3 regions of the Pseudomonas sp. Tul2A7 genome follow, and region 2 is predicted to be linked to each of the others. Evidence: riboswitches for the same ligand, from Rfam matches in the RefSeq annotation. Region 2 holds a riboswitch; each other region holds the start of a gene.
What was found. A riboswitch is a leader RNA that binds a small molecule or an ion and turns the genes downstream of it on or off. The one in region 2 is predicted to bind cobalamin.
Positions count from the first base shown of each region.

Region 1: linked by a shared signal. The riboswitch ahead of cobO (cob(I)yrinic acid a,c-diamide adenosyltransferase) and the one ahead of ACOYXJ_RS25745 (CbtB domain-containing protein) in region 2 are both predicted to bind cobalamin.
Region 3: linked by a shared signal. The riboswitch ahead of ACOYXJ_RS26495 (ABC transporter substrate-binding protein) and the one ahead of ACOYXJ_RS25745 (CbtB domain-containing protein) in region 2 are both predicted to bind cobalamin.

Region 1 covers NZ_CP186499.1:164,231-174,783, forward strand. Annotated here, with positions in the region: gene ACOYXJ_RS00830 (cobyric acid synthase) at 1-1,148, opposite strand, end outside; gene cobD (threonine-phosphate decarboxylase CobD) at 1,145-2,137, opposite strand; gene cbiB (adenosylcobinamide-phosphate synthase CbiB) at 2,130-3,038, opposite strand; gene bluB (5,6-dimethylbenzimidazole synthase) at 3,035-3,685, opposite strand; gene ACOYXJ_RS00850 (cobyrinate a,c-diamide synthase) at 3,682-5,082, opposite strand; gene cobO (cob(I)yrinic acid a,c-diamide adenosyltransferase) at 5,079-5,690, opposite strand; cobalamin riboswitch at 5,772-6,001, opposite strand; gene ACOYXJ_RS00860 (hypothetical protein) at 6,165-6,749, shown strand; gene ACOYXJ_RS00865 (PQQ-dependent sugar dehydrogenase) at 6,816-8,129, shown strand; gene ACOYXJ_RS00870 (C40 family peptidase) at 8,264-8,800, opposite strand; gene ACOYXJ_RS00875 (C40 family peptidase) at 9,021-9,638, opposite strand; gene hda (DnaA regulatory inactivator Hda) at 9,853-10,553, opposite strand, start outside.
Region 2 covers NZ_CP186499.1:5,783,626-5,794,178, forward strand. Annotated here, with positions in the region: gene cobW (cobalamin biosynthesis protein CobW) at 1-557, opposite strand, end outside; cobalamin riboswitch at 657-868, opposite strand; cobalamin riboswitch at 1,760-1,981, shown strand; gene ACOYXJ_RS25745 (CbtB domain-containing protein) at 2,106-2,303, shown strand; gene ACOYXJ_RS25750 (CbtA family protein) at 2,315-3,016, shown strand; gene ACOYXJ_RS25755 (cobalamin biosynthesis protein) at 3,013-3,426, shown strand; gene cobM (precorrin-4 C(11)-methyltransferase) at 3,508-4,254, shown strand; gene nfuA (Fe-S biogenesis protein NfuA) at 4,399-4,983, opposite strand; gene ACOYXJ_RS25770 (acyltransferase family protein) at 5,041-6,063, opposite strand; gene ACOYXJ_RS25775 (fatty acid cis/trans isomerase) at 6,248-8,530, opposite strand; gene metH (methionine synthase) at 8,686-10,553, shown strand, end outside.
Region 3 covers NZ_CP186499.1:5,953,734-5,964,286, forward strand. Annotated here, with positions in the region: gene ribBA (bifunctional 3,4-dihydroxy-2-butanone-4-phosphate synthase/GTP cyclohydrolase II) at 1-9, shown strand, start outside; gene ACOYXJ_RS26460 (ABC transporter substrate-binding protein) at 376-1,401, shown strand; gene ACOYXJ_RS26465 (ABC transporter permease) at 1,398-2,345, shown strand; gene ACOYXJ_RS26470 (ABC transporter permease) at 2,352-3,161, shown strand; gene ACOYXJ_RS26475 (ABC transporter ATP-binding protein) at 3,178-4,332, shown strand; gene map (type I methionyl aminopeptidase) at 4,535-5,326, opposite strand; gene ACOYXJ_RS26485 (ParD-like family protein) at 5,323-5,550, opposite strand; gene ACOYXJ_RS26490 (Ppx/GppA phosphatase family protein) at 5,950-6,885, shown strand; cobalamin riboswitch at 6,928-7,121, shown strand; gene ACOYXJ_RS26495 (ABC transporter substrate-binding protein) at 7,267-8,280, shown strand; gene ACOYXJ_RS26500 (FecCD family ABC transporter permease) at 8,289-9,293, shown strand; gene ACOYXJ_RS26505 (ABC transporter ATP-binding protein) at 9,290-10,054, shown strand; gene ACOYXJ_RS26510 (GNAT family N-acetyltransferase) at 9,993-10,544, opposite strand.

The DNA of each region.
Region 1 (10,553 bases), 1.0 Mb from region 2:
TCGGCATCTTCCAGCGCCAGCCGTCCACGCACATTGCGCAACTGCTTCTCGGCCTCAAGTGTGGTTTCGAACGCCAGCATGCCCAAACCGGCACTCGTGCCCGGCGCACCTTCAAGTCCGAGCGGGTCATGCACCTGCTCGCCGAGCATCTGCAGACCGCCGCAGATCCCCAGCACTTTGCCGCCGTAACGCAAGTGCCGAGAGATTGCCGTATCCCAGCCATTGGCACGCAGATAGGCCAGATCACTGCGCACGCTTTTCGAGCCCGGCAGGATGATCAAGTCAGCCGCAGGAATCGCCTGCCCTGGGCCAACGAATTGCAGATCGACCTGCGGATGCAGACGCAGCGGATCGAAATCGGTGTGGTTGCTGATGCGCGGCAGCACCGGCACCACCACTTTCAAGACTTGTTCGGCCTTGTCGGTCTGGCGCTGATCGATGCCGTCCTCGGCCTCCAGATGCAGATCCATCACATAGGGCAACACGCCCACCACTGGTTTGCCGGTGCGCTGTTCCAGCCAGTCGAGGCCCGGTTGCAGCAAGGCGATGTCGCCGCGAAAGCGGTTGATGATGAAGCCCTTGACCCGCGCCTGTTCGCTCGGCGAGAGCAACTCCAGGGTGCCGACCAGATGGGCGAAAACCCCGCCGCGATTGATGTCGGCAATCAGCAGCACCGGGCAATCCACCGCCTCGGCAAAGCCCATGTTGGCGATGTCGCCGGCGCGCAGATTGATCTCGGCCGGCGAGCCTGCGCCTTCGACCATCACCAGCGGATAGGCAGCGCTGAGTCGCTCGTGAGAAGCCAAAACAGCTTTCATCGCGATGGCTTTGTAGTCGTGATACGCCACGGCATTCATCGAAGTCACGGCGCGACCATGGATGATCACTTGCGCGCCGGTGTCGCTGTTCGGCTTGAGCAGTACCGGGTTCATATCGGTGTGCGGTTCAAGAAACGCCGCTTGCGCCTGCACCGCTTGCGCGCGGCCGATTTCACCGCCGTCGGCAGTCACCGCGCTGTTGAGCGCCATGTTCTGCGGTTTGAACGGTACGACCGCCACGCCCTGACGAGTCGCCCAGCGGCACAGCGCCGTCACCAGTGTGCTTTTACCGGCGTCGGAAGTGGTGCCTTGCACCATCAGGGTGGTCATGGGTGGTCCTTGGCGAAAGCGCTTAAAGCCTGTTCGAGACGCGCCTCTTCAGCGGCATCGGCAGGCAGGCCAAAACGCAGACTGCTGTTGTGGGTGAAGAGGCGCAGGAGGATGCCGCGACGGGCCATGAATTCGTGCAGCACCTCAGCGTGTTCGGTGATCAGCCACTGGAACAGCGCGCAACCACCTTGGGGTTTGAAGCCGTAGCGCTCCAGCAACGCTGCCAGCCGCTCGCTGGCTTCATCGCTGCGAATCCGTTGGCGTGTGTGGTTTTCAGTATCTTGCAGACAGGCCTGACCGAGCACCCGCGTCGGCCCGCTGACCGCCCAAGGTCCGACCTGTTCGGCGAGCAGTTTGAGCAACTTGCGCTCGGCCAGCACAAAACCCAGACGCACGCCGGCGAGGCCGAAAAACTTGCCGAACGAACGCAACACGATCAGCCCGACTTGATGCGCATGCGGCGCCAGGCTCAGTTGCGGCGTGTTGTCCATGAAAGCTTCATCGACCACCAGCCAGCCGCCACGCCGGGCAAGCCGCGCGTGCCAGTCGAGCAATCGTGCCGGGGTCAGACTCAGACCAGTCGGGTTGTTCGGGTTGACCACCACCAGCACGTCGAGGCTGTCGAGAAAGAATTCGACTTCCTGCTCCAGCACTTCGCGCACGATGTAACCGCTGCGGCGCCAGGCTTCGGCATGTTCGGCATAACACGGTGACAACACGCCGACTTTGCCGGCGCGGCGCAAACGCGGCAGCAACTGGATAGCCATCTGCGAACCGGCCACCGGCAGCACTTGCGCGGCACCGTAGTAATCGCACGCGGCTTGCTCCAGTCCGTCGTCGGTTTCCGGCAAACGCGCCCAGGCGCGCAGCGGAATTTCCGGGATCGGGAACGGCCACGGCGCGAGGCCGCTGGACAGGTCGAGCCAGTCCGCCTCGGCAATGCCGTAATCGTGTGCCGCCTTGCGCAGCCGGCCACCGTGCTCAAGCATAGAATTCAGCCCCCACGCAGAGAATCAGCAGCCATAACCATACCCCGCGCTGGACCAATTGCCAGCCACGGTCGATGGAATCTGCGTCAGCCGCTGCGCCCTCGCCAAGCTGCGGACGGTCGTGAAGTTCACCGTGGTAAATCGCCGGCCCACCCAATTCCACGCCCAGCGCACCGGCGCCGGCCGCCATCACGGGACCTGCGTTGGGGCTGTCCCACTTCGGCGCCTGTGTGCGCCAGCACTTCAACGCGAGTCGGGTTTTGCCCAGCAGCGCGTAGGTCAATGCCACCAGACGCGCAGGAATATAGTTAAGCACGTCGTCGATTTTCGCCGCCGCCCAACCGAAACGTTCGAAGCGTTCGTTGCGATAGCCCCACATCGCATCCAGCGTATTACTCAAGCGATAAAGAACCACGCCCGGCGCACCCGCCACAACAAACCAGAACAGCGCGGCAAACACCGCATCGCTGCCGTTTTCCAGCACCGACTCAGTGGCAGCACGAGCGACGGCAGTGCTGTCGAGCTCATCGGTCTGGCGACTGACCAGATAGCCAACACGCTTGCGTGCCTCATCGAGATCATCCGCACGCAAAGCCGCAGCCACCGGCGCAACATGCTCACCGAGGCTGCGCATGCCGAGGGCGCAATACAGCGCGAGAATCTCGACGACCCACCCCACGTACGGCGCCCAGGAAAACGCTGTGGCGAGCAAGGTCAGCGGCAGCACCGCGATCACCCACGCGGTGACGCCATGGCTGCGCCAGCCACGCCCACCGGCGTTGAAACGTTGCTCGATGCGCCCGGCAAAATTGCCGAACGCCACCAGCGGATGCCAGCGTTTCGGTTCACCGAGCAGCGCATCCAGCGCCACTGCGGCGACACTCAACAACGCCACACTCATTGACTCACTCCCCAGTAATTCTCAAACAGCAACTCATTCAGCGGACGCGCCTGCGCCCACCCTTCGAGTACCAGCATCGGCGCCGGATAGAATTCCTTGACCGGACCCAAACATAAAACGGCCAGAGGCTTGGCGCCTTCGGGCAACTTCAGCAAATCGGCGAGCGCCTGCGGCTCGAACAACGAAACCCAACCCATGCCGAGGCCTTCGGCGCGCGAGGCCAGCCACAAATTCTGGATCGCACAAGACAACGACGCCATGTCCATTTCCGGCAGCGTGCGGCGACCGAAGATGTGTTTTTCGCGATCATCCATCAGCGCCGCGACCAGCACTTCGGCGCAGTCGTTGATGCCTTCGACCTTGAGTTTCATGAACTCGTCACTGCGCTCGCCGAGGGCTTCTGCGGTGCGCACGCGCTCTTCTTCCACGAGGTTCTGGATCTGCCCGCGCAGGCTGCGGTCGCTGATGCGAATGAAGCGCCAGGGCTGCATCAGGCCGACACTCGGGGCCTGGTGGGCGGCTTCCAGTAGTCGGCGCAGCAGCTCCGGCTCGACCGTGCCGCCAGTGAAGTGGCGCATGTCGCGGCGTTCGGCGATGGCTCGATAAACTGCTTCGCGCTCGGCTTCGGAGAATGCGTTGTCGGTCATGGCCCTTTCGCGAGCAGGCTCGCTCCCACAGGGGATTGCATTGCTTCAGTCACCACTGTTTCAACTGTGGGAGCGAGCCTGCTCGCGAAGGCGGCTTCGGAGTCAGGCGCAAACAGTGCAGCGACAGCCGCAGGATTCGACGGAAAATAGAAGTGCACATAAGAGGCCGTCATCCGCCCCTCACGATAAACCGCCTCGGCACCGCGCCCACCATTCGGGCTCAAGCCACGCGCAATCGGCGTCAGTTCGGTGGTGGTCAGGGAATGATGATACGTGTGCCCACGCAGCGAGCCTTCCGGCAGATCCACCGCTTGCAACGCCAACGCCGCCAGACGCTTCTGCATCACCGCGTCGCCTTTGAGCAGCCCAACCAATTCGGCGCGAGCACCTTCAACGTCAGTCAGCGAATCGAGCAAATACAGCATCCCGCCACACTCAGCGAGCAACGGTTTACCCGCTGCATGATGCGCGCGAATCGCCTCCAACATCGCGGTGTTCTGCGACAACGCAACGTGGTGCAATTCCGGATAACCACCGGGCAGATACAGACTGTCAGCGCCAGGCAATTGCGTGTCACGGATCGGCGAGAAGAAACTCAACTCGGCGCCCATCGCCCGCAACAGATCGAGACTCGCGCCGTAGGTGAAGGCAAACGCTTCATCGCGGGCAACGGCGATTCGCACGTTTTTCAGCAACGGTTCGACGGCGATCACATCAGGCGCGGCGAATTCCACGGCCGGTGGCAGCGCTACCTCGCAACTGCTGGCCAATGCATCGGCGGCGGCATCGAGACGCACATCGAGATCATTCAGTTCGCTGGCCTGGACCAGGCCGAGATGGCGACTCGGCAGTTCGATACCGGTCTCGCGGGACAATGCGCCGCACCAACGCAGGCCTTCAGTGAGGCTACCTTCGAGCAACTGCGCATGGCGCAACGTGCCGACACGGTTGGCCAACACACCGGCAAACGGCAGATCCGGCTGATACTTCGCCAGGCCCAGCGCCAACGCACCAAAGGTCTGCGCCATCGCCGTCCCATCAATCACGCCGAGCACCGGCACGCCGAAGTGCCGCGCCAGATCGGCGCTGGAAGGCGTGCCGTCGAACAGGCCCATCACGCCTTCAATCAGAATCAGATCCGCCTCCGCGGCGGCTTCCCACAACAGCCGACGACTTTCCTGCTCGCCGACCATCCACATGTCCAGTTGATACACCGGCGCACCGCTGGCGCGCTCGAGAATCATCGGATCGAGAAAATCCGGGCCGCATTTGAACACACGCACCTCGCGCCCCTGATTGCGATGCAAACGGGCGAGCGCGGCGGTGACGGTGGTCTTGCCCTGACCGGAGGCCGGCGCGGCGATGAGCACCGCCGGGCAGTGACGTGGTTGATTCAAAGTTCGACGCCTTTCTGCGCTTTGATACCGGCCTGGAAGGCGTGTTTGAGCATGCCCATTTCGGTGACCGTGTCGCCCATTTCGATCATTTCCGGCTTGGCCGCACGACCAGTGACGATCACGTGCTGCATCGGCGGACGCGCCTGCAGATCGCTAAGCACCTGATCAAGATCGAGGTAGCCGTGTTTGAGGGCGATGTTGAGTTCGTCGAGCACCACCAGACCGATCGATGGATCACGCAGCAATTCGCGAGAGACAGCCCACGCGGCTTCGGCGGCGGCGATGTCGCGCTGACGGTCCTGGGTTTCCCAGGTGAAGCCTTCGCCCATCACGTGGAAGCGGACTTGCTCGGGAAAGCGGCGGAAGAACAACTCTTCGCCGGTGCTGTTGCGGCCCTTGATGAACTGCACCACGCCGCACTGCATGCCGTGGCCCATGGCGCGGGCGAGCATGCCGAAGGCCGAACTGCTTTTGCCTTTGCCGTTGCCGGTCAGCACCAGTACCAGGCCGCACTCGTCAGGCGAGTTGGCGATGCGTTCGTCGATCACGGCTTTTTTGCGCTGCATACGCGCCAGATGGCGTTCGTCGCGCTCGGGGGAATCAGTCATGGGGGAGCTCTCCGTTGAGGCTGGATAACGGCGGGCAGGCACAGGAATAGACGGCAAAAAGCCTGGCATCGCCCACCGTGATGCCGCTGGATGGATCAGGCCGGTCTCCGGGCTCATGAGCGGCGTTGGCCTGACTGCGCGCCTTCCCGCTTCTGTCGAGGCAGTGGCTCAAGGCGCAGTTTTCACTCATTTACCGTTGCGGGGGCAGCGCCGGGATCGTGGTGGTTCTTCGCTTGAAGACAACCCTCACCGGCTTCCCTGTTTCACTCTGTCGACAGCGGTCACAGAGCACCTGAAACAAGCCGCGAAGGTTAGAGGGTTGGGGGTGGAGCGTCAATTAAAGAGGCGGCCATCGGGCGAATAACTGCCGCTGATCAATTATCTGCCGCCAATCTTGTGCCACACTGATACAAATGATATCAAAGAGCCATGCCTTTCCCGAAAAGCCCACTACAACAATAAAGGATGATGACGATGCAAGGCATGATCATCAGCAACCCGCGCCTGGAATTCCTGCGCCCGGTGCTTGAACGCTGGTTTGACTGTATCGACCGCTACAATGCCGTGCGCGGCGACAGCGACACCCCTTACTGGCATGACGAGAAAGCCAATCTCGGACTGCTCTCGGCAGCGGCGTGGATGGCCGAGCTGGTCACTTTGAATGACACTGCCACGCGCAAACAGAATGAAGAAGGCGAGCGCAATGCCCGCGCCGATCTGTTTCTCGCCGGCGCCGAAGACCGCGCCTTTATCCAGGCCACCCAGCGCTGGCCAAAGGTTACCAACCTCAATCTGACTCAAGCCCTGCTCGACATCACCAACGACGCCAAACGCATCAGCTATGCCAGCGACTTCAAGCTTGGCTGCCTGTTTGTCGCGCCGCAAAAAGCCCAGCACAGCGCCAGCCCCGAAGAGCTGCAGGACATGGTCGACGATCTGCAAAAGGAACACACCTGCGCGGTCGCCTGGTATTTCCCTTACGCCTATCGCAAATTGCGCAGCGAAGCCGGCAACTATCACCCGGGCATCGCCGTGCTGTTCAAGGAAGCCCGCGGCTGAGCAGTTGAACCATCGGGCTTGCGCCCTCCTCTATGATTAGGAATGCATTCATAGGGAAGATCAGCAATGCGCAAGCCCCAGCTCGTTTTTGTCATCGCCTTCGCCGGAGGTCTCGCCGCCTGCGGTGAAACCTCCAGCCTGCAAGTCTCCGACGGTACCGGCCCGTCGCCGAAGCTGCCCGAACCGAACAAGACCCTGATCCCGACGGTGAACATCGCCCCGGCGATCGGCTGGCCCCAGGGCGCTAAACCGACGGCAGCGACTGGCACGCAAGTCGCTGCATTCGCCGAAGGCCTCGACCATCCGCGCTGGCTTTACGTGCTGCCCAACGGCGATGTGCTGGTGGCAGAAACCAACGCCCCGCCAAAGCCTGATGACAGCAGTGGCATTCGTGGCTGGGTCATGAAGAAGGTCATGGGCAAGGCCGGCGCTGGCGTGCCAAGCCCGAATCGCATCACTTTGCTGCGCGACGCTGATCACGATGGCGTGGCCGAGACACGCACGGTGTTTCTGCAAAACCTCAACTCGCCGTTCGGCATGACCTTGGTCGGCAATGATCTTTACGTCGCCGATACCGATCGCCTGCTGCGCTTCAACTACGAACCCGGCGCGACCGAGATCAAGTCGCAGCCAATCAAGGTTGTCGATCTGCCCGGCGGCACGCTGAATCACCACTGGACGAAAAACGTCATCGCCAGCAAGGACGGCAGCAAGTTGTACGTCACGGTCGGCTCGAACAGCAACGTTGGCGAAAATGGTCTGGATAAGGAAGAAGGTCGCGCGGCGATCTGGGAAGTTGATCGGGCGACCGGTAATCACCGGATTTTCGCCTCAGGCATCCGCAACCCCAATGGCCTGGCCTGGGAGCCGAAAAGTGGCGCGCTGTGGACAGCAGTGAATGAGCGCGACGAGATCGGCAGTGACCTGGTGCCGGACTACATCACCTCTGTGAAGGACGGTGGTTTCTATGGCTGGCCGTTCAGTTACTACGGTCAGCATGTCGATGTGCGCGTGACGCCGCAAAACCCGGAGCTGGTGGCCAAAGCCATTGCCCCGGATTATGCCGTCGGACCGCACACTGCGTCTTTGGGCCTGACGTTCGCCGAGGGCAACAACCTGCCGGCGCAGTTCAAGGAAGGCGCGTTTATCGGCCAGCATGGTTCATGGAACCGCAAACCGCACAGTGGCTATAAAGTGATTTTCGTGCCGTTTACTGGTGGCAAGCCGAGCGGCAAACCGGTGGACGTACTGACCGGCTTCCTCGACAAGGACGAGAATGCTTTGGGTCGGCCGGTGGGCGTGGTGATCGATCAGCAAGGTGGCTTGCTGGTGGCGGATGATGTTGGCAACAAGGTGTGGCGAGTGTCGGCCAGCAAATAGTTTTCGCCATGCACAAACAACTGTAGGAGTGAGCCTGCTCGCGATAGCGGTCGATCATTCAACATTGATGTTGAATGTGACACCATCATTGCGAGCAGGCTCACTCCTACACATTAGTTTTTGGGCAACTTGAATTACGGGTTATGCGCCAGATGCTCCGGCTGCAACACCCGCTTGGCACTCAGATAAGCCTTCTGCCAATACGCCTTCGACAGACTGTCCAGCTTCACCGTGCCGCCGGTAGCCGGCGCATGCACGAATCGCCCTTCGCCGACGTAAATTCCCGCATGACTGACCTGCGAGCCGCCATTGGTGGCGAAGAAGATCAGATCGCCGGTCTGCAAGCCTTCCTTGCCGACATTCGGTGCCTGCATGACTATCAGCTCACGCGTCGAACGCGGCAAAGAGATGCCCGCCGCATCACGGTAGACAAAACCGATCAGCCCACTGCAATCAAAGCCTGAATCCGGCGTGTTGCCGCCCCAGCGATAAGGCGTGCCGACCAGACCGAGCGCGCGAAACAGCACGTCTTCAGCAGCCGGTGAAAAAGCTTGGGACGGGCCGAACACGACCGGTGCGCGAACCACCGGCGCAGGCGGCGGTGTACGACTGGCGCAGGCGCTGAGCAACGCTGCGAAGAAGATCAATGTGAGGCGGGCCGTCATCGTCATAAGCAGAACATCCTGATCTGGCTGCGGCTTTTTCTGCCGATGGACAGAAAAGAAAACCGCCTACGTGAGCACGCAGGCGGTTTGCCATCAATATAGATACAGGATTCTAGCGGCTACGCGGCAAACTTCAAGTAAGACTTTAACTTCACCTTGTAAAGTCTACGTCTACTCCGTTGCCGGGAGCCTGATTGTCGCCGCGAACGCAGCGACATCGAGGGAATTACTTGCGAGCAGTAACTACAGTCGGAGCGTTGGCCAATGCGCGTTTCGCTTCGATGAAAGTCTTGCTCCAGTAGCTGTCACCCAGGCTGTCGATGCGAACACCGCCGCTGCGACGACTGCTGGAGTGGATGAACTGGTTGTCACCGAGGTAGATCCCGGCGTGACTGACACGACCGCGACGACCGTTGGTGGCGAAGAACAACAGATCGCCCGGCTCAAGGTTGCTGCGCGAGACCAGAGGTGCATCAACGTTGATCATTTCGCGTGTCGAGCGCGGCAGGTTCATGCCGGCTTCCTCGCGGAACAGATAGCCGATAAAACCGCTGCAATCGAAACCGGCTTCAGAGGTACCGCCGAAACGGTAACGGGTACCGATCAGGGACATGCCGCGTTCGAGGATGCTGTCGGCCAGAACAGGAAGCTGATAAGGCTTCTTGCCATTGAATTCGTTGAGTTCTTTTTCGGTGTCGAGCTCTTCCTGGTAAATAACGGAAGACTGAGCCGTGGCAGAATTTTTAACCTGTTGAGGCTGCTCTTGAACTGGAGAATGAGCAGCGCAACCGTACAACAGGGTGACGAGTGCGAGAGGCACGAGGGGTGCGAAGCGCTTTAGCATGGGCACGACCGTGGCTGATAGTTGTAAAGAAGCCGAGACTATGCCCGCTATCAACCTCATTTGCAAATTCAATCGATCTTTTTGTGACTTCTCGGTTTCTCGTTTACATCTAAGCGCTTAAGCCCATTTGAACCGATACGCGCCCTGCACACCCTGCAGGAAAGCGGATTTTCTGGCGCCTGAAATATGCCGAGACACGCTGAAAGCCGCGTCGTTACCAGCCTAGCGTTTCTTTCAGGAAGGGAATGGTCAGCTTGCGCTGAGCTTGCAAAGAGGCCTGATCGAGCTGTTCAAGCAAGTCGAATAGCGCACTCATACTGCGGGTGCCGCGAGTCAAAATAAAATGCCCGACTTCATCGGTCAGGTGCAGACCGCGACGCGATGCGCGCAACTGCAAGGCACGCAATTTGTCTTCATCGGAGAGCGGACGCATCTGGAAAATCAGCGCCAGGGTCAGGCGCGATTTCAAGTCAGCCAGTTTGACCGGCAGTTCACGCGGAGAGGTTGACGCGGCGATCAGCAGACGCCGACCGCTGTCACGCAGACGGTTGAACAGATGAAACATCGCCTCTTCCCAGTCAGCCTTGCCGGCGATCACCTGCAAGTCGTCAAGGCAAACCAGTTCGTACTGTTCAAGGTTGTCGAGGATTTCGACACCGCGATCCATCAACTCGGCCAACGGCAAGTACACCGCCGGCTCACCCATTTGCTCAAAACGCAGACATGCGGCCTGCAACAGATGCGTACGCCCTACGCCGTGTTTGCCCCACAGGTAGATCAGGCTTTCTGTCCAGCCGGCGTCGGCTTCGCATAGACGCTCGACATAGCCGAGTGCAGCGGCATTGGCGCCTGGGTAGTAGTTGATGAAGGTGGCGTCGTCACGCAGACGCACACCTAGGGGCAGCTGAATCGGTT
Region 2 (10,553 bases):
AGGATGACGAGGTCGGCGCTGGCCAGTTGGTCGGCGAACAGTTCGTGCAGCGGCGATTCGTGATCGAGGTTCGGGTCGAGTTTGCGCTGCGCATCGACTTGATCCGGGAATGCGGCGAAGGTGCCAGCGGCCACGGCCGGGCTGTCGACCACGGTGATCACTGCGTCAACGGTGCAGGCGCTGCGGATTTCCGGCCACTGGAAGGCTTGCACCAGCGGTTTTGGCAGGGCCAGGCCCGAGGTTTCGATGAGGATGTGGTCGAGATCGCCGCGACGGGCGACCAGTTCGCGCATCACCGGGAAGAATTCTTCCTGAACGGTGCAGCACAGGCAGCCGTTGGCCAGTTCGTAAACGCGGCCGGTGGCTTCTTCTTCGGTGCAGCCGATGGTGCATTGCTTGAGGATTTCACCGTCGATGCCCAACTCGCCGAACTCGTTGACAATCACCGCGATGCGCCGGCCCTGCGCGTTGTCGAGCATGTGCCGCAGCAATGTGGTTTTGCCCGAGCCGAGGAAGCCGGTGACGATGGTGACGGGGAGTTTGGCCAGTGTTTTCATCGGTATGCCCTTTGGCAAGCGGCGGGCATACGGGACGAGAACCGGCAACGCGCGTGCGCGCCGGAAGCGTTCGCCACCGGATCACCCCGCCCGGTTGTAGTGAGAAACTGTGACGAGGCAGGTCTCCTGGCTGACGGTGTTCAGGCGCTGGGCCTGGCGTTGGCTGCGCCTTCCCGCTGGCTCATCGATTGAGCTGGCAGTGGCGTGGCAGCGAACATCACCGTTCACAGTTGCGGGGGCAGCCGCGGCATTGACCGCGTTCCCTTCTTAGCTTCGGCGTGGGCCGAAGAACCTCGAAGGCGCAAGGCTACGCATGGTGTGGTTTTGGGTCAATGTTTGGATTGGGGGTATATCCGTTGCTGCGGGTGCGGCCGCTGACGGTTTCGCTCTTACAGCGAGTCACCTTTTCCAAACGCCGAAAAGGTAACCCAAAAGGCTTTGCCCCGGCGTACGGCACTTCGCTGAGGCTCAGTGTTCCCTCGCTACGGTGTCCATCCGGGGGCATCGCCTACGGTTTGCTTCGCTGCACCTCCTCTCGATGTATGCGGCTACGCCGCACGGCGCTGCGCGCCTACCCCCGGATGAACACCTTCGCTCGGCCTGCCGAAGGGGCAAAAAAGCCAGATCAAAAGCCAGATCAAGAGCCAAAGCCAGATCAAGAGCCCCTCACCCTAGCCCTCTCCCGGAGGGAGAGGGGACTGACCGAGTGGTTTGGGAGATGTACGCCGACGTGCGATACCGCGTCGAACGCGCATTTTGAAAAGCCCAAAAATCGGCTCCCTCTCCCTCGGGAGAGGGCTGGGGTGAGGGGCAGCAACAACGCAAATCAACAGCCGAACACCCGCGCTCTTCACCACTCAATAGGCCGAGTGGCAGCTCGCCTGCTTTTGATCTTGGAGCCCATCGGCAGGCTGAGTGGAGGGATTGATCCGGGGGTGGGAGCGCAGCGACCGTTTGGCGCAGCCAAACACAGCGAGAGGAGGTGCAGCGAAGCAAACCGGAGACGCTGCGCCCGGATCGATCCCGGAGCGAAGGAACCCCGAGCTTTAGCGAGCGGGCCGAACGTCAGGGCGAAGACCTTTTGGTTACTTTTGGGGCGTTTGCCAAAAGTGACCCGCCGTAAGGGCGGAACCGTAATCAGCCACACCCGCAGCAACGGATATACACCCACAAAATTGACTAAAATCCCCAACCCATGCTCTCCTACACAACTTGTTACGGGTGCCCTTCACAGGGTGAAACGGGAAACCGGTGAATCATGTGCTTTACTCAAGCCCATGTCAGTCCGGTGCTGCCCCCGCAACGGTAAGCGAGCGAAGCGTCAAAACCACTGTGTCAGCAAGGCATGGGAAGGTGACGCTTGCAGGTCGGCCTGACGCCAACCCCTCGTGAGCCCGGAGACCGGCCCGCAACACACAGCCCGCACCTTGTGCGTCGCTGAACATAACAAACCCGCGGTGGGCGGGCGCTGTTCGAACCTCTGCGAGCCCGACCCGCAGGGGTTTTCATGCGCTCGATTCACCCACTGACATTCCAGAGGGAAGCGCCATGTCGATCATCAGCAGCACCGGCAGCAACACGGACAAAATTTCCAGCACCGCCACCCTGAGTCAACGCCTGAGCGCCGCGATCTTTGCGTCGATCCTCGGCGCCAGCCTGGTCTACTTCGCCGGTTTCTCGCACATCGAAGCGGTGCACAACGCCGCCCACGATACCCGCCACAGCGCCGCGTTCCCGTGCCACTGAGACCTGCCGACATGATCAAGCGTATTGCGCAAACCGCAGGTTTCACCGGTCTGCTGGCCGCCCTGCTCCTCACCCTGCTGCAAAGCTTCTGGGTCTCGCCGCTGATTCTTCAGGCAGAGACCTTCGAAAAAGCCGAACCCGTGGCTGAAGTTCACGAACACGCCGCCGGCGCCGCTGCGCACACCCACGATGCCGAGGCCTGGGAGCCGGAAAACGGCTGGCAGCGCGTAGTCTCGACCACTGGCGGTAATCTGGTCGTAGCCGTCGGTTTCGCCCTGATGCTCGCCGGCCTCTACACCCTGCGCGCACCGACCAAAACCTCGCAAGGCCTGCTCTGGGGCCTGGCCGGTTACGCCACTTTCGTCCTCGCGCCGACCCTGGGCCTGCCGCCTGAGTTGCCGGGCACAGCCGCTGCGGATCTGGCCTCGCGTCAGATGTGGTGGATCGGCACGGCCGCTTCGACTGCGGTCGGGCTGTCGTTGATCGCGTTCAGCCGTCACTGGCTGATGAAGATCCTCGGCGTGGCGATTCTTGCCGTACCGCACGTGATCGGCGCACCGCAGCCGCAAGTGCATTCGATGCTCGCTCCCGAGGCATTGGAAGCCCAGTTCAAAATCGCTTCGCAGTTGACCAACGTAGCGTTCTGGCTGGCCCTGGGCCTGATCAGCGCCTGGTTGTTCCGCCGCAAAAGCGCTGGCCAATACCACGCATGACCCATGACCGCGCAGCGCCGACCTTCGTGGTCGGTCTGGGCTGCCAGCGCGGCTGCCCTGCCAGCACGCTGCGCGCGTTACTCGACCAAGCCCTACAGGCACATCGCATTGAACTTCAAACGGTCAAGGCATTGGCCAGCATCGACCTGAAGCGCGACGAGCCAGGCCTGCAAGAACTTGCCGCTCAGTTGGCTTTGCCCTTGCTGTACTTCAGCAGTGAGGAACTGGCCAGTTATCAGCAACGACTCAGCCACCATTCGCAAATCGCCTACGAACGAACCGGCTGCTATGGCGTTGCCGAAAGCGCTGCGCTGGCCCTCGCCGAACAGTTGATTCAGGCTCCGGCAAAACTGCTGATTTCCCGGCAAAAATACGCTCAGGCAACGTTGGCATTGGCCGGCGCGGCGTAAAATCCCGATAATCCCCGCCATTGATCATGAGCGTTGTTCATCTGCAACGCGGTCGTGCCCTTTTTTACTCAGGATTCAACGATGACCGTCTACTTCATCGGCGCCGGCCCCGGCGACCCGGAATTGATCACTGTCAAAGGCCAGCGGCTGATCCGCAGTTGCCCGGTGATTATCTACGCAGGCTCGTTGGTGCCGGCGGCAGTGCTCGACGGCCATCAAGCCGAAACGGTGGTCAACAGCGCTGAATTGCATCTGGAACAGATCATCGAACTGATCAAAACCGCGCATGCCAAGGGCCACGATGTGGCGCGGGTGCATTCCGGTGATCCGAGCCTGTATGGCGCGATTGGTGAGCAGATTCGTTATCTGCGTGAGTTGAATATCCCGTTCGAAATCATCCCGGGAGTGACGGCAACGGCAGCCTGTGCCGCGTTGCTCGGAGCGGAACTGACCCTGCCGGATGTTTCACAAAGTGTGATTCTGACCCGCTATGCCGATAAAACCGCCATGCCGGCAGGCGAAGAACTCGGCAGTCTGGCGCAGCACGGCGCGACCATGGCGATTCATCTGGGGGTCAATCATCTGGAGAAGATTCTGGCGGAACTGCTGCCGCATTACGGCGCCGACTGCCCGATTGCGGTGATTCACCGGGCGACGTGGCCGGATCAGGACTGGGTGGTCGGGACGCTGGCAGATATTGCTGAAAAGGTTGAGGCCAAGGGGTTTCGGCGTACGGCGTTGATTCTGGTGGGTCGCGTTTTGGGCAGTGAGGTGTTTAGCGAATCATCGTTGTATCGCGCCGGGCATGCTCACCTCTATCGCCCATGAAGGCCCCTTCGCGAGCAGGCTCGCTCCCACATTTGGAATGCGATCAAATGTGGGAGCGAGCCTGCTCGCGAATGCATTCCTGAATGTCACCCATAAAAAAACGGCGCTCACGGGGCGCCGTTTTTCATGTCCGCAGCGAACACCTTAGTAGTAGGCGTTTTCTTTCTGCGTGTGGTCGGTCACGTCGCGAACGCCCTTCAGTTCAGGGATGCGCTCGAGCAAGGTGCGCTCAATGCCTTCCTTCAGGGTTACGTCCGCCTGGCCGCAGCCCTGGCAACCGCCTCCGAACTGCAGAACGGCGATGCCGTCTTCAACCACATCGATCAGGCTGACCTGACCGCCGTGGCTGGCCAGCCCCGGGTTGATTTCGGTTTGCAGGTAGTAGTTGATGCGCTCGTTGACCGGGCTTTCGGCGTTGACCATCGGCACTTTGGCGTTTGGCGCCTTGATGGTCAGCTGGCCGCCCATGCGGTCGGTGGCGTAGTCGACCACGGCGTCATCGAGAAACGCTTCGCTGAAGTGATCGATATACGCGGTGAAGCTTTTCAGCCCCAGCGCGGTGTCTTCAGGTTTTTCTTCGCCCGGCTTGCAGTAGGCAATGCAGGTTTCGGCGTACTGGGTGCCAGGCTGGGTGATGAAGACGCGGATGCCAATGCCCGGGGTGTTCTGCTTGGAGAGCAGATCAGCCAGGTAATCGTGGGCGGCGTCGGTAATGGTAATAGCGGTCATGGAAACTCCTCGCAGGCTTGGGCGCAGTTTACGCCAATCGTTGCGCCGGACAAAGTCCTAGTATTTTTGTCGGGAAAGATTCTCGTCGGGCTCGTCGTCGATTCGCGCCTTGAGCCAGCGATAGCTGCGTTTTTCCACCCATTCGTAGCTCAACCAGGAGCCGACGCCGATGGCCAGCGCACACACGACAAACATCAAATACGGATTGATGCCGTAGCGCCGGGCCAGATAACCGCCTGCCGACAGCACCAGAACGTGCATCAGATACACCGAATACGAGCAATCGCCGAGGAGCTTGAGGACGCGACTGCGCTCGACATAACGCTCAAGTGAGATACACGCCATCACCAGCACCGCACTCGGTACGCCCCAGTTGAGCAACCTCGGCGCCGGTGCCAAATGATAAATCGCCAGCAACGCCACGACGATGGTGGCCAGTGGCAGCCACAGTCCCGCACCGATCCAGCCCCGGCGATAGAGCATGCCGATGCCGATCCCCAGCAGAAACTCATAGACGATGTCCGAACGGTAAAACTCGCTGATCCAGCCAAACCCGGTCCACGCCTGACTCACTGCAAACAGCAACGCCGCGACTACCAGCAGGCGCACCTGCAGGCGGAACAGCAACGCCCAGGCAAACAGCACGTAAAACAGGATTTCGTAATTTAGCGTCCAGCCAACATTCAGCGTCGGATAGATACCGTAGCCGCCGGGGTTCTCAGTCGGAATGAACAGCAACGACAGCAGCAGATGCCCCCAGTCCACAGACTGATCCGGCAGCAACGGCTGGGCGAACACCACGAGTAGCGCCATCAGCAGTGTGTACAGCCAATACGCCGGGACGATGCGAAACAGCCGATAAAGCAGAAACCGCGCGGGCGGCAGTGGTTTGTTTTCGGTCGAGAGGAAAATCACCAGGCCGCTGATGACGAAGAATATATCCACGCCCACTGCGCCTTTGTCGATGAACAATTGCCCGATCGGCCCGTGTGCCTTGAAGTCGAAGAAAATCTGCATGAAGTGATGGCAGACCACCGTCCACGCGGCAAGCGCACGCAGGGCTTGCACTGAAATCAACATCTGCCGCTCCCGTCCACAATTCCTGAAACCACCGCAGATCCCTTGTAGGAGTGAGCCTGCTCGCGATGGCGGCGGCACATTCAACATCTCCAGTGCCTGATTTTCCGCTATCGCGAGCAGGCTCACTCCTACAGGGGTTTTGCGGTGTCACTTGAAGTTGGGACAGCAGCCTCGCCTGAAACGATCAAAGATTCTCGTAGCGGTTCATGTCCAGCACACCCTCTTCCACCGGGTCGGTTTCGTGGATGTACTGACTCAAATCGTGGAAATAGAACCAGAATTGCGGATGGCTGCGACGGATCCCCCAACGTTCGACGATTTTCTCGAAGCGATTGGCATCCTTGGCGTTTTCCATTGCATCGACAAACGCCGGCACCTGATCGGCCGGGACATTAAAGATGAAGTTCGGATAACTGCTGAGCACGCCCGGGTAAATGGTCAGCGTGTCCAGCCCCGGTTGATAGCGCAGCGACTCGCCCAGCAGGAACGCCACGTTGCTGTGCGCGCGGTTGCGCAACAGGCTGTACACCTCGCGTTTGCCACTGGCGGTTTCAACACGCAGCAGGGTCGCTTCCGGGAGCTGATCAATCACCTTCAAACCGGCCGCCGGACGCGAAGTCAGGCGGCTCAATGCCTGTTCGGCATTTTGCAGCGCCGGGTCAATATTCGGCCGTGAGCAGTAAGCGCCATCGCAGCGATTGATCGGGTCCGGCCGCGCATTGAGATCGCCGTAACGCGCCAGTAATTGCATGGCGAAGTCGTGTTTCGGGTCTTTCTCGTCGAGTTTCAGCGCAGTCGGTTTGTCGTCGTCAATCGCCTCGTAATCGAGCCACATCTTGAACTGGCCGCTGCTCTGGTACCAATCGTCGAGGTAGTCCTCGCGGGAATCGGCGGGCATCAGGCGCAGGAAGTTTTGCTCGGCGCCGTTACGGATCAGATCGAAATACAGGCGGGTTTGCGCCTGATGGGAGACGTTGCCGAACACATCGAAGTTGACCGCCAACTGGTAATAGGTGCGCTCCAGCAGCGGATAATCGAACAGCCACATTGTCTGCGGCACCTCGCCGATCAGGCCTTTGGTCACCGAAGCGCTGTCGAAGTGGCGGAAAATGCTCAGCAAGGCGTTATCGTTGCCGGCCCACAAGGTCGACCAGCTCGGCGCGGGCACATCGGCGTAGCTGTCGCGGCGCAAGGCCTCGTACTCGTTACGTTTGTTGCGATAGTTGTGCCACAGACTCAACACACTGCCGACATCGTCGTTCTGCCCGGGCATGGCCAATAGCGGCGTAGCCTGGCCGCGATAGTTCGGGTCGGTGATATAGAGGTCGTGTTCCGGTGCCTGGAACAGTGCCCAGAAGTTGTCGCGGATCACGTCGGTCGCAATCTGTCCACGGCACACCGGGCCGCGAATAAACGTGCGGACGAAGTATTCGGCGTTGTCGAGCATGAACTGATAACGCGCCTGCGCCGGAATCGCTTCGAACGTCGCGAAGGGATTGGCACGGCTCTGCGGGCCGTAACCCGGCAAGGCATTGACCTGCCAGTTGCCGCTGTAAAACAGGCTTTTCACCCGCGCCATCTTCGCCGCGCTCAGCGAATAGGTGATGTGGGTTTTGTGCACGATCACACCCTGCACCGGCCACAAGCGGTAATACACCTGAGTGCCCGGATCGTCGTTGGGGCGACGGGTGGCGATCAGGTCGATCGGCTGACCGGTGGGCGTGCGCGAACGTACCCACTGGAAGTAATGCCCCGGCTCGCCATCCTTGAAGTAGATGTGCGCGAGGTACCAGTGCTCGTACAACCAGCGGCCGACCAGACTCTGCCGCGCGCCAGGCATGTTCAGCAGGTTTTCCCACTGGACGATTTGCAGCGCCTCTTTGGCGCTCGGTGCCAGGCCTTGCTCGTCAATCGGCGCGCCAGACGCCAGCCAGCGCTGCAATGTCTGATATTGCTGGTCGGTCAACCCGGTCACCGCCAGCGGCATGCCTTCTTTCGGATGAGCGCCGGCGTAGCCCTCGAACTCGGCGGGCAGCGCGCACATGTTCTCGCGATTCAGGCCCAACACGATGTCTTCCGGAAGTTTGGCGTTCGGTGTCAGCGGCGTCTTGTGCCCCAATTCGAGCATGCGCGCCATCAATGCCGCTTGGCTGCCTTGGGCGTCGAGCACCGAATAAAAGTCTTTCTGCTGCCAGGCGCGTTTACCGAAGGCGTCGTAAAACAGTCGGGTGGTCGGTGCCGCTTGTGTACGTTCGCCATCGTAGACCGGCATCTTGCTCGCACCACGGGCCGCGCCCTCACCGCTGCCAAGGTTCAACTGGCAGGCCGAATCGTAGCAGGCATGGCAGGCCACGCACTTCTCGGTGAAGATCGGCTGAATGTCACGGCTGTATGAGATCGTGGGCTCTTGCGCCACGGCGCCCCAGCTTAAAAACAGCAAAACAATGCTGATGACGCGGTACGACATGCCCTTGATCCCGATCGTGAAAAAAACGCCGCGAGTCTACAGTATGACGCTCGTACCAACATGAGCGATATTCATGCAAAAGCCTCACATGCTCTAAAAGCGCACAGGTTTGCTATGATCCCGCTCCTTCGTAATGGTCTTTCCGAGTAGTCCAAATGTCCGATCGCAGCGTCCGCCTTCAAGCTCTCAAGCAAGCTCTCAAAGAGCGCATCCTGATACTCGACGGCGGTATGGGCACGATGATCCAGAGCTACAAGCTCGAAGAGCAGGATTATCGCGGCAAACGCTTCGCGGACTGGCCGAGTGACGTCAAGGGCAACAACGACCTGCTGGTGATCACCCGTCCGGACGTGATCGGCGGCATCGAGAAAGCCTACCTGGATGCCGGCGCCGACATCCTCGAAACCAACACCTTCAACGCTACGCGCATTTCCATGGCCGACTACGGTATGGAAGAGCTGGCCTACGAGTTAAACGTAGAAGGCGCACGTCTGGCCCGCAAGGTCGCCGACGCCAAGACCGCCGAGAACCCGGCCAAGCCGCGTTTCGTCGCCGGCGTGCTCGGTCCGACCAGCCGCACCTGTTCGCTGTCGCCGGACGTCAACAACCCGGGCTACCGCAACGTCACCTTTGATGAGCTGGTGGAGAACTACACCGAAGCCACCAAAGGCCTGATCGAGGGCGGCGCCGACCTGATCCTGATCGAAACCATTTTCGACACCCTCAACGCCAAAGCGGCGATTTTCGCTGTGCAAGGCGTGTTCGAAGAGCTGCACCTCGAACTGCCGATCATGATTTCCGGGACCATCACCGATGCCTCCGGCCGTACCCTCTCGGGCCAGACCACCGAAGCGTTCTGGAACTCGGTGGCGCACGCCAAGCCGATTTCGGTCGGTTTGAACTGCGCGCTCGGCGCCAGTGAGTTGCGTCCGTACCTGGAAGAGCTGTCGAACAAGGCCAGCACCCACGTATCCGCGCACCCGAACGCCGGCCTGCCGAACGAATTCGGCGAGTACGACGAACTGCCGTCGGAAACCGCCAAAGTCATCGAAGAATTCGCCCAGAGCGGTTTCCTCAACATCGTCGGCGGCTGCTGCGGCACCACGCCGGGGCACATCGAAGCCATCGCCAAAGCCGTCGCCGGTTACGCGCCGCGGCAGATTCCGGATATCCCGAAGGCTTGCCGCCTCTCGGGTCTGGAACCGTTCACCATCGATCGCAGCTCGCTGTTCGTCAACGTCGGCGAGCGCACCAACATCACCGGCTCGGCCAAGTTCGCCCGCCTGATCCGTGAAGACAACTACACCGAAGCGCTGGAAGTCGCCCTGCAACAGGTCGAAGCCGGCGCGCAGGTGATCGACATCAACATGGACGAAGGGATGCTCGATTCGAAGAAGGCCATGGTGACCTTCCTCAATCTGATCGCCGGTGAACCGGACATCTCGCGCGTACCGATCATGATCGACTCGTCGAAATGGGAAGTGATCGAAGCCGGCCTCAAGTGCATTCAAGGCAAGGGCATCGTCAACTCGATCAGCATGAAAGAAGGCGTCGAGCAGTTCATCCATCACGCCAAACTGTGCAAGCGCTACGGCGCGGCGGTGGTGGTGATGGCGTTCGACGAAGCCGGCCAGGCCGACACCGAAGCGCGCAAGAAAGAAATCTGCAAACGCTCCTACGACATTCTGGTCAACGAAGTCGGCTTCCCGCCGGAAGACATCATCTTCGACCCGAACATCTTCGCCGTCGCCACCGGTATTGAAGAACACAACAACTACGCAGTGGACTTCATCAATGCCTGCGCCTACATTCGCGACGAGCTGCCGTATGCGCTGACCTCGGGCGGCGTGTCCAACGTGTCGTTCTCGTTCCGTGGCAACAACCCGGTGCGTGAGGCGATCCACTCGGTGTTCCTGCTCTACGCGATCCGCGCAGGCCTGACCATGGGCATCGTCAACGCCGGTCAACTGGAGATCTACGACCAGATCCCGGTCGAGCTGCGCGACGCCGTTGAAGACGTGAT
Region 3 (10,553 bases), 170 kb from region 2:
ACTGAATGAAGCTGCCCTCACCCCAGCCCTCTCCCGGAGGGAGAGGGAGCCTACCGAGTTGTTTAGTCGCTATACGCCGACCTGAGATTCCGAGTCGAACTCAGGCCTTGAACGGCATGAAGATCGGCTCCCTTTCCCCCTCTCCCATTGGGAGAGGGCTGGGGTGAGGGGCTGGATCTAAAATTTCTACACATCTCTCAAGTGAAAAACCATCAACCGCCAGATAACCGGTAAGGCAAAGTGCTTGCACAAAGTTTGGAATACCATAATATGATATTCCATAGACCGGACACTCCAACGAACGTCCGGCTACTGCTCCCGATAGGCGGGCAACAACGCAAGCCCGCTCAAAAACACAACAATGAGGGCGTGAAAATGGTGTTGAACAAAGCTGCAACCGCGATCTTTTTTGCGGGACTGCTCAGCGTCACCGGCCAGGCTGCAATGGCTGCCGAAAGCGTGAACTTCGTCAGTTGGGGCGGAAGCACCCAGGATGCGCAGAAACAGGCCTGGGCCGATCCGTTCAGCAAGGCCAGCGGCATCACCGTCGTGCAGGATGGCCCGACCGACTACGGCAAACTCAAAGCCATGGTCGAGAGCGGCAACGTGCAGTGGGACGTGGTCGATGTCGAAGCCGACTTCGCCCTGCGCGCCGCGGCTGAAGGCCTGCTCGAGCCTCTCGACTTCAAAGTGATTCAGCGCGACAAGATCGACCCGCGATTCGTCAGCGATCACGGCGTCGGCTCGTTCTTCTTCTCCTTCGTCCTCGGCTACAACGAGGGCAAACTCGGCGGCAACAAGCCGCAGGACTGGAGCGCCCTGTTCGACACCAAGACTTACCCCGGCAAACGCGCCCTGTACAAATGGCCAAGCCCCGGCGTGCTCGAACTGGCGCTGCTGGCCGACGGCGTAGCGGCAGACAAGCTCTACCCGCTGGATCTGGACCGCGCCTTCAAGAAACTCGACACCATCAAGAAAGACATCGTCTGGTGGGGCGGCGGCGCGCAGTCGCAGCAACTGCTGGCGTCCGGTGAAGCGAGCATGGGCCAGTTCTGGAACGGGCGTATTCACGCCCTGCAAGAAGACGGCGCACCGGTCGGCGTGAGCTGGAAACAGAACCTGGTCATGGCCGACATTCTGGTGATCCCGAAAGGCTCGAAAAACAAAGAGGCAGCGATGAAGTTCCTCGCCGCCGCCAGCAGCGCCAAAGGCCAGGCCGACTTCTCCAACCTGACCGCCTACGCCCCGGTCAACCTCGACAGTGTGGAGCGTCTGGATTCGACGCTGGCCCCCAACCTGCCGACTGCCTACGCTAAGGATCAGATCACTCTTGATTTCGCGTACTGGGCCAAAAACGGCCAGGCCATCGCGACACGGTGGAACGAATGGCTGGTCAAATGAAAATGGCGGCCACCGCGTCCCGTCCCTCCACTGCCACCGGGAGCGCCAACGGCGCTGCCGGCTCGGCCCACGGAACACAGGCGGTTGCGATGCAGCAAGCCCCGTCCCTCAGACAACGCTGGCGCGGCGCCGGCAACCTCGCCCCGGCGCTGCTGTTCATCGGCCTGTTCTTTCTCGCGCCGTTGATTGGCCTGCTGTTGCGCGGCGTGCTCGAACCGACGCCTGGCCTTGGCAACTATGAACAATTGTTCGCCAACTCGGCCTATGCCCGGGTGCTGCTCAACACCTTTTCGGTGGCCGGGCTGGTAACGCTGTTCAGCCTGCTGCTGGGCTTTCCGCTGGCTTGGGCGATCACCCTGGTGCCGCGCGGCTGGGGACGCTGGATTCTCAACATCGTGCTGCTGTCGATGTGGACCAGCCTGCTCGCCCGCACCTATTCGTGGCTGGTGTTGCTGCAAGCTTCGGGCGTGATCAACAAGGCCTTGATGGCGATGGGCATCATCGATCAGCCGCTGGAGATGGTGCACAACCTCACCGGCGTGGTGATCGGCATGAGCTACATCATGATCCCCTTCATCGTGCTGCCATTGCAGGCGACCATGCAGGCCATCGACCCGATGATCCTGCAGGCCGGCTCGATTTGCGGCGCCAGCCCGTGGACCAACTTCTTCCGGGTGTTCCTGCCGCTGTGCCGGCCGGGTCTGGCCTCCGGTGGCTTGATGGTGTTCGTCATGTCGCTCGGTTACTACGTGACCCCGGCACTGCTCGGCGGGGCGCAGAACATGATGCTGCCGGAGTTCATCATTCAGCAGGTGCAATCGTTCCTCAACTGGGGCCTGGCCAGTGCCGGCGCTGCGTTGCTGATCGCTATCACTTTGGTGCTGTTCTACTTTTACCTGAAGCTTCAGCCGGAATCCCCGGTTGGCGCCAGTAACGCGAGGTAAGCCGACATGCTCCTGACTCCCAATGCGATGAGCCGGCGCATGCGCTTCGGCTTGTATGCAACCACCGGGCTGATCGGTCTGTTCCTGCTGTTGCCGATCGTGTTTATCGTGCTGCTGTCATTCGGTTCGTCGCAGTGGCTGGTGTTCCCGCCGCCGGGCTGGACGCTGAAATGGTACGGCCAGTTCTTCTCCAACCCCGACTGGATGAACGCCGCCGCGGCCAGCCTCAAGGTTGCTGTACTGACCACGATCTGCGCTGTGGCCCTTGGTTTGCCGACTGCGTTTGCGCTGGTGCGCGGGCGCTTTCCCGGCCGGGAAATGCTCTACGGTCTGTTCACCCTGCCGATGATAGTGCCGCTGGTGATCATCGCCGTGGCGGTGTACGCGCTGTTCCTCAAGCTCGGTTACACCGGGACGATGTTCGCCTTCGTCGTCAGCCATGTGATCGTCGCGCTGCCGTTCACCATCATCTCGATCATCAACTCGCTGAAGCTGTTCGATCAGTCGATTGAAGACGCGGCGGTGATCTGCGGTGCCTCACGCCTGCAAGCGGTGTTCAAGGTGACCTTTCCGGCGATTCGTCCGGGCATGGTCGCCGGCGCCCTCTTCGCCTTCCTCGTTTCGTGGGACGAGGTGGTGCTCAGCGTGATGATGGCCAGCCCGACCCTGCAAACCCTTCCCGTGAAAATGTGGACCACCTTGCGCCAGGACCTGACGCCAGTGATCGCCGTCGCTTCGACGCTGCTGATCGGCTTGTCGGTCTTGGTCATGGTCATCGCCGCCGCGCTGCGCCGGCGCAACGAAATCAGCGCCTGAGCGCCAGGAGTACGACATGAGTGCCGTGATCAAAGACGCTTCCCAGCAGAATGACAAACCCCTGGTCAGCCTGCGCAACCTGAACAAGCACTACGGCGATTTTGCTGCCGTCGACAACATCTCGCTGGACATCAAGGACGGTGAATTCCTGACCTTCCTCGGCTCCAGTGGCTCGGGCAAAAGCACCACGCTGTCGATGCTCGCCGGCTTTGAAACGCCAAGCAGCGGCGAGATCCTCGTCAACGGTCAATCGCTGGTGAATGTGCCGCCGCACAAACGCGACATCGGCATGGTGTTCCAGCGCTATTCGCTGTTCCCGCATCTGTCGGTGCGCGACAACATCGCCTTTCCGTTGGCGATTCGCAAACTGGCGGCGGCTGAGCGCGACAAGCGTGTCGATGCGATGTTGAAACTGGTTCAGCTTGAGCAGTTCGCCCATCGCCGCCCTTCGCAACTGTCTGGCGGCCAGCAGCAACGTGTCGCCATCGCCCGGGCGCTGGTTTATGAACCGCGCATTCTGTTGATGGACGAACCGCTCGGTGCGTTGGATAAAAAGCTGCGTGAAGATCTGCAGGATGAATTGCGCCAATTGCATCGTCGTCTGGGCATCACCATTGTTTACGTAACCCACGACCAGGAAGAAGCCATGCGTTTGTCGCAGCGCATCGCGATTTTCAGTCACGGCAAGATTGTGGGATTGGGCAGCGGTTATGACCTTTATCAGAATCCGCCGAATGCGTTTGTGGCGTCGTTTTTGGGGAATTCGAACTTCCTCAAACTCAAGGCTCAGGGTAATGCGGCAGCGAGTTTTGAGGGGCAGTCGTTGTCGATTCGGCTGACGGCGGGGTTGCACACGGATCAGGATGTGCTGCTGATGGTGCGGCCGGAAAAGGCACTGGCGTTGAGCGTGGCGCAGGCGATCAGTGAGCCGTTGCCTTCGGGGTGGAATGAGGTTTCAGCGAAGGTTGTAGAAGTGCTGTTTCTCGGTGAGAGCCAGACGTGCAGTGTGGTCACCTCGGGCGGCACTTCGATGACGGTGAAGGCTTTGTCCGCCGCCGGCATGCCGCTCAAGGCCGGGGACCCAGTGCAAGTGCGCTGGGCTACCGCTGATGCTTGCGTGTATACCGAATGGACCGAGAGCGATCTGAACAAGGCTGCCGGCGCTCACTGATAGCGTGTTGTCTGTGGGATCTACCCCCTCACCCCAGCCCTCTCCCCCAAGGGGGGCGAGGGGGAAAGGGAGCAGATCGGGGGCTTTTCAGGACCTGAGTTCGACTCAGGACTTTCAAGTCGATGTATAACGCCAAAACAACCCGGTCAGTCCCCTCTCCCTCTGGGAGAGGGCTAGGGTGAGGGAACCAGTCGACGCGGTATCAGACAATAGCGCGGTAGCCTTCAATCTCATCTGGCCACGCCGTGAGAATTTCAAACCCGGTGTCCGTCACCGCCACCATATGCTCCCATTGCGCCGACAACGAGCCATCCTTGGTCAGCACCGTCCAGCCATCCGGCATGTTTTTCACATGACGCTTACCGGCATTAAGCATCGGCTCCACAGTAAAAATCATCCCGGCCTTAAGCTTCATCCCCTGATCGGGAAAGCCGTAATGCAGAATCTGCGGCTCATCGTGATAGACCTTGCCGATCCCGTGCCCGCAGTACTCGCGCACTACGCTGAAGCCTTCTTTCTCCGCCAGCGTCTGGATCGCATGGCCGATATCGCCTAGCGTTGCGCCCGGTTTCACCACACGAATACCCGCGCACATCGCCTCGTAAGTGGTCTTGATCAGATGCTGCGCTTCAGGCGTCGCCTCACCGACCACGTACATGCGGCTGGTATCACCGAACCAGCCGTCCTTGATCACCGCGATGTCGAGGTTGACGATGTCGCCATCCTTCAACGGCGTGCCCGACGGAATGCCGTGGCAGACCACATCGTTGACCGAAGCGCAGACGGTTTTCGGAAAGCCGTGATAACCGACGTTGGCCGGCACGGCTTTCTGCACGTTGACGATGTAGTCGTTACACAGTTGATCGAGCTGATCAGTGGTGACGCCGGCCTTAACGTGCGGCACCAGCATCGCCAGTACTTCAGCGGCGAGTTTGCCGGCAGCGCGTGATTGGGCGATGTCGGCCGGGGTGTTGATCTTGATCTGGTTTCTCATGCGCTGACGGCTTCCTGAGTCAGTTGTTGCAGATCCAGCCCGCCGTTCTGTTCGGCGCGGATCAGCAAGCGGCAAATGGCGCTGTGGTCGAGGTTGGGGTGCAGTTCGGCGAGCATGCCGATACGCATCCAGTGCTCGGCCTGCGCGTTGATCGAGCGGCTGAGGGCGTTGCTGGAGATACGCAGGTTCTCGTGCATGTCCTCTGAAATCTTTACGATGCCCATATATGAATCCGATACGATGTGTATATGGATCGTATATTAGCCAAGCCCCCACCAAAATTGCAAACACACAGGCTGATCGTTCCCACGCTCCGCGTAGGAAGGCAGCCCGTGACGCTCCGCGTCACTGGACGCGGAGCGTCCCTAGAGGCATTCCTACGCGGAGCGTCGGAACGATCAACAGCCAAATCGCGGGCAAAAAAAAGCTGCCAAAACTGGCAGCAAAAACTTTAAGAACACGCGATGTATTGGCCTCAGCATAGACGCCGGATAATGACAGTGTCATGACAGCCACACATTCACTGAACCGCCCCTGCCCCGTCATCAGGATGTCATCAAGATCACGGCAGAATCCTCGCAAACCGTCTTGAGCCTCGCGACGGATGCTCTGCAAGGATTCCCATGAAAGACGACGCCTCGCTGTTTGCCGCCATCGACCTGGGCTCGAATGCCTTTCGCCTGATGATCGGCCAGTCGGTGCGCAGTCGAAAGGGCTTGCAGATCCAGGAAGTGAAAACCCTGCGTGAACCGGTGCGCCTTGCCGAAGGTTTTGACGGTGGTGCGCTGGATGCGTTGGCACTGGATCGCGGCTGGCAGGCATTGGCGCGGTTCGGCAAGAAGCTGCGCGGCTTCGAGGCCGGCCGAGTCCGTGCGGTGGCGACCAGTGCGGTGCGTGAGGCGAACAACGCGCAACTGTTTCTGGCCAGTGCCGAGCGGCATCTGGGCTTTCCCATCGACGTCATTTGCGGCCATGAAGAAGCGCGTCTGGTCTATGCCGGCGTGACCCACGCCTTGCCAAGCGCTGAAGACCTGCGCCTGGTGGTCGACATCGGCGGCGGCTCAACCGAGCTGATCCTCGGCCAAGGCTCACAACCGTTACTCACCGAAAGCATCGCCATCGGCAGCGGCACCTTGAGCACGCGCTTCTTTCGCGGCGGTGACGTGTCTGCCGGCGCGCTACAGGAGGCCGAACGCTTCGCCATCCTGCAGTTTGAAAAGGTTGCCCGGCGCTATCGTGCGCAGGGCTGGCAGCAGACCATCGGCTCTTCCGGCACCGCACGCATGCTGGCCAAAGTGCTCAAGGCCAATCGCCTCAACGACTTCGGCCAGGACGGCATCACCTACGGTGGCCTGCTGCGCCTGTCGCTGCTGCTGTTGAAGGTGAACAACGTGCAACAGCTCAAGCTTGCCGGCCTGCAACCACACCGCCAGAGCATTCTACCCGGCGGTCTGGTGTTGATGCTGGCGGCGTTCAAAGTGTTCGGCATTGCGCAAATGCTGCCCTCCGAACCGGGCCTGCGTTTAGGCGTGTTGCACGGTTTGATGAGCCAGCACTGATCCTCGCCACGGCAGATTCGTCTCCCCTTCAGCGGCTCGATCGACTACCATGCCGCCGTCGGTTCCCGAAGGGGACTAATAGGGAATCCGAGGTGCTTGCACAGCATTGATCGGAACTGCCCCCGCAACTGTAGGTGCCGAGCCTGCTCCACGACTGCCACTGGGTGAACCCCGGGAAGGCCGGAGCCAGGCGATGACGCATCAGTCAGGAGACCTGCCGGCACAGTGATTACTAACCGGCGGGGTGTCCGGGAAGGACATCGTGCCGTGTACTTCTTCTTTTGATGACCGGCCTTGCGCAGTTTCCCTGACCGCGTTCGATGGTGTGTTTCCGATCCGTACCCGCCTCGCTCCCCGTACGGTTCCCTTGGAGACTGCCCCATGCTGCTGCCCCGCATCGCCACCCTCATCACCGGCCTGACCCTTGGCGCCATGGCGCAGGCGGCACCGACGTTCTATCCGCTGACGATCGAAAACTGCGGCAGCACCCTGACCTTCCAGCACGCACCGACGCGCACCGTGACCATCGGCCAGGCCGGCACGGAAATGCTCTACGCCATGGGCCTGAGCGATAAAGTCGTCGGCACGTCACTGTGGTTCAACAATGTGCTGACGAAGTACAAAGCGCAGGACGACAAGATCCAGCGCCTGGCCGACAACGAGCCAAGTTTCGAATCGGTGATCGGCAAGCGCCCGGAACTGGTCGCCGTGGAGCTGGAATGGATGGTCGGCCCGCAAGGCGCGGTCGGCACCCGTGAGCAGTTTCATGAGCTGAAGATCCCGACCTACCTGCTGCCCTCCGATTGCGAGGCCAAGGACAACCTCGTCGGCGCCGATGGCACGCGGCTGGCACCGTTTCGCATCGATTCTATTTACAAGAGCGTGAGCCAACTGGCGCAGATCTTCGATGTTCAGGAGCGTGGTCAGCAACTCAATGATCAACTCAAGGCCAGCCTCGCCAAGTCGGTTGCCACCGCCCAAGGTAAACAACTGAAGGACGCCAGCGCGCTGGTGTGGTTCTCCAGCGCCGAAATGGATATCGAGCCATTCGTGGCCGGGCACAAAGGCATTCCCGATTTCATGCTCGACACCCTCGGCGTGCGCAACGTCGTGCAGTCCGATGAAGAGTGGCCAACAGTCGGTTGGGAAACCATCGCCAAAGCCAATCCGACCTTCCTCGTCATCGCGCGTATGGATCGCCGACGCTTCCCCGCTGACGACTATGAAAAGAAACTCGCCTTTCTGCGCAGCGACCCGGTGACACGCAACATGGACGCGGTGAAACACAACCGCATCATCATTCTTGACGCCATGGCCATGCAGGCGAGCCTGCGCATGTTCGACGGCATCGAGCAACTGGCCACAGCCATCAACGGCTATGACCTGTCGCAATGAGTGCCAGCCTGATCCGTACGTTGCTGGCCCTGGCGACACTGTTGATTGCAGTGATTGCCGGCGTGGCCATTGGTGAAACCTCGATTGAACCGGGCGTGGTGGTGCAAGTGCTGGCCAACAAGCTGTGGGGCGCCGGGCATGTGCTCGACCCTATCGATGAAGGCATCGTCTGGAACTATCGCCTGACCCGCGCACTGGTCGCGGCGGCGTGCGGTGCCGGGTTGGCCACGTGCGGAGTGATTTTGCAGTCGCTGCTGCGTAACCCTTTGGCCGATCCGTATCTGCTGGGGATTTCTGCCGGGGCTTCGACCGGTGCGGTGATGGTGGCGTTGCTCGGTGTTGGCGCCGGGCTCATCTCGCTGTCAGTCGGAGCTTTCGCCGGCGCAGTCACGGCGTTCGTGCTGGTGATTGTACTGGCGCGGGTCAGCGGTTCGGCCAGCGGCACCGGGCAGATCATTCTTGCGGGGATCGCCGGTTCGCAGTTATTCAATGCGCTGACGGCGTTTCTGATTACCCGTTCGGCCAGCTCCGAGCAGGCACGCGGGATCATGTTCTGGCTGTTGGGCAATCTCGGTGGCGTGCGCTGGCCGTCGGTGTGGCTGGCGGTGCCGGTGGCCGTGTTGGGGTTGGTCGTGTGCCTGTGGCATCGGCGGGCGTTGGATGCGTTTACCTTTGGCGCGGATTCGGCGGCATCCCTCGGCATTCCGGTGCGACGTGTGCAGATTCTATTGATTGGCTGCGCGGCGCTGGTGACGGCGGTGATGGTGTCGATTGTCGGTTCGATCGGTTTTGTCGGCCTGGTGATTCCCCACGCTGCGCGCCTGTTGCTTGGCACCGGGCATGCACGACTGCTGCCGGCCAGTGCGTTGGGCGGCGCGGTGTTTTTGATTGCTGCTGACGTGCTGTCGCGCACGCTGATCAAGGGTCAGGTGATTCCGGTCGGGGTGATTACCGCGCTGGTCGGTGCGCCGGTGTTTGCCTTGATTCTGGTTGGCCGCAGGTCCGCACGATGAACAGTGTTCTGAGTTGTTCCAGGTTGACGTTCAAGGTGCGCGGCGCCGAGTTGCTCAATGGTGTCAGCCTTGAGGTTCAGCGCGGCGAGACACTGGGCATCGTCGGGCCGAATGGCTCGGGTAAATCCACCCTGTTGAAGTTGCTGGCCGGGCTGCGTGAACCGAGCGCTGGCGAGGTCCTGCTTGAAGGTCAGCGCTTGAGCAAAATGGCCCGGCGCAGCATTGCGCAAAAACTCGCGGTCGTTGAACAACAGGCCGACACCGATGACGGCATTCGCGTGTTCGACGCTGTGGCGCTGGGGCGCACACCTTGGCTGTCGGCGCTGCAACCGTGGTCGGCAGCGGACGACGCCATTGTCCAGCAGGCGCTCACCGACGTTGATGCGATGCACCTGCGTACACGCCTGTGGCGCAGCCTGTCGGGTGGTGAGCAACAGCGGGTTCACATCGCTCGGGCCTTGGCGCAGCGACCGCAGATTCTGTTGCTCGACGAGCCGGCCAACCACCTCGATATTCAGCATCAACTGACCATTCTCAATGTGGTGCAGGCGCTGACGGTAACCACGCTGATCGCGCTGCATGATCTTAATCAGGCGTTGAAATGCGATCGTCTGGCGGTGCTGGAGCGCGGGCGATTGGTGGCGTTGGGCGCGCCGCTGGAGGTGCTGACACCGCAGCGGTTACAGGACACTTTCGGGGTCAGGGCGCATTACCTGACGGACCCGTTTGATGGGGCGCAGATTCTTCGATTTCACTCATGACGTTGTGCATGTGTGTTGTCTGCCATACCGGGTCAGCGTCGACATCGATGATCTCGAAACCCTGCCGCTGCCAGAACTCGATGGCCCCCGGCAGAAACGGATGGGTGTGCAGGTAGATCACCTCTACTCCGTCGGCGAGTGCCAGGTCTTTGAGTGATCGATAAATCGCACCGGCCAACCCGGAACGCCGCTGCGATGGCAGGACAAACAGACGGACGATTTCCACCACTTTAAGGTTCGGATAGGGCAAGTTCGGGAAGCGCCCGTCGTAAGGGAGATAGCCGATGGAGGCAACAATCTGCCCTTCGTGGCGAGCAATCAGAAAGCGCCCTGCCCCACGCAAATAAACCTCGGTGAACCGCGCCAGATCATCAGGCATACCGGTCGCGCTGAGCTTGGGGAAAAGCTCGGCACGGGCCTTTAAGACAAAATCGAGAACTTCAGGAATGTCTGCGTCAGACACTGCCTGGATAACGGGTTGATCACTCATGTAGCGGCA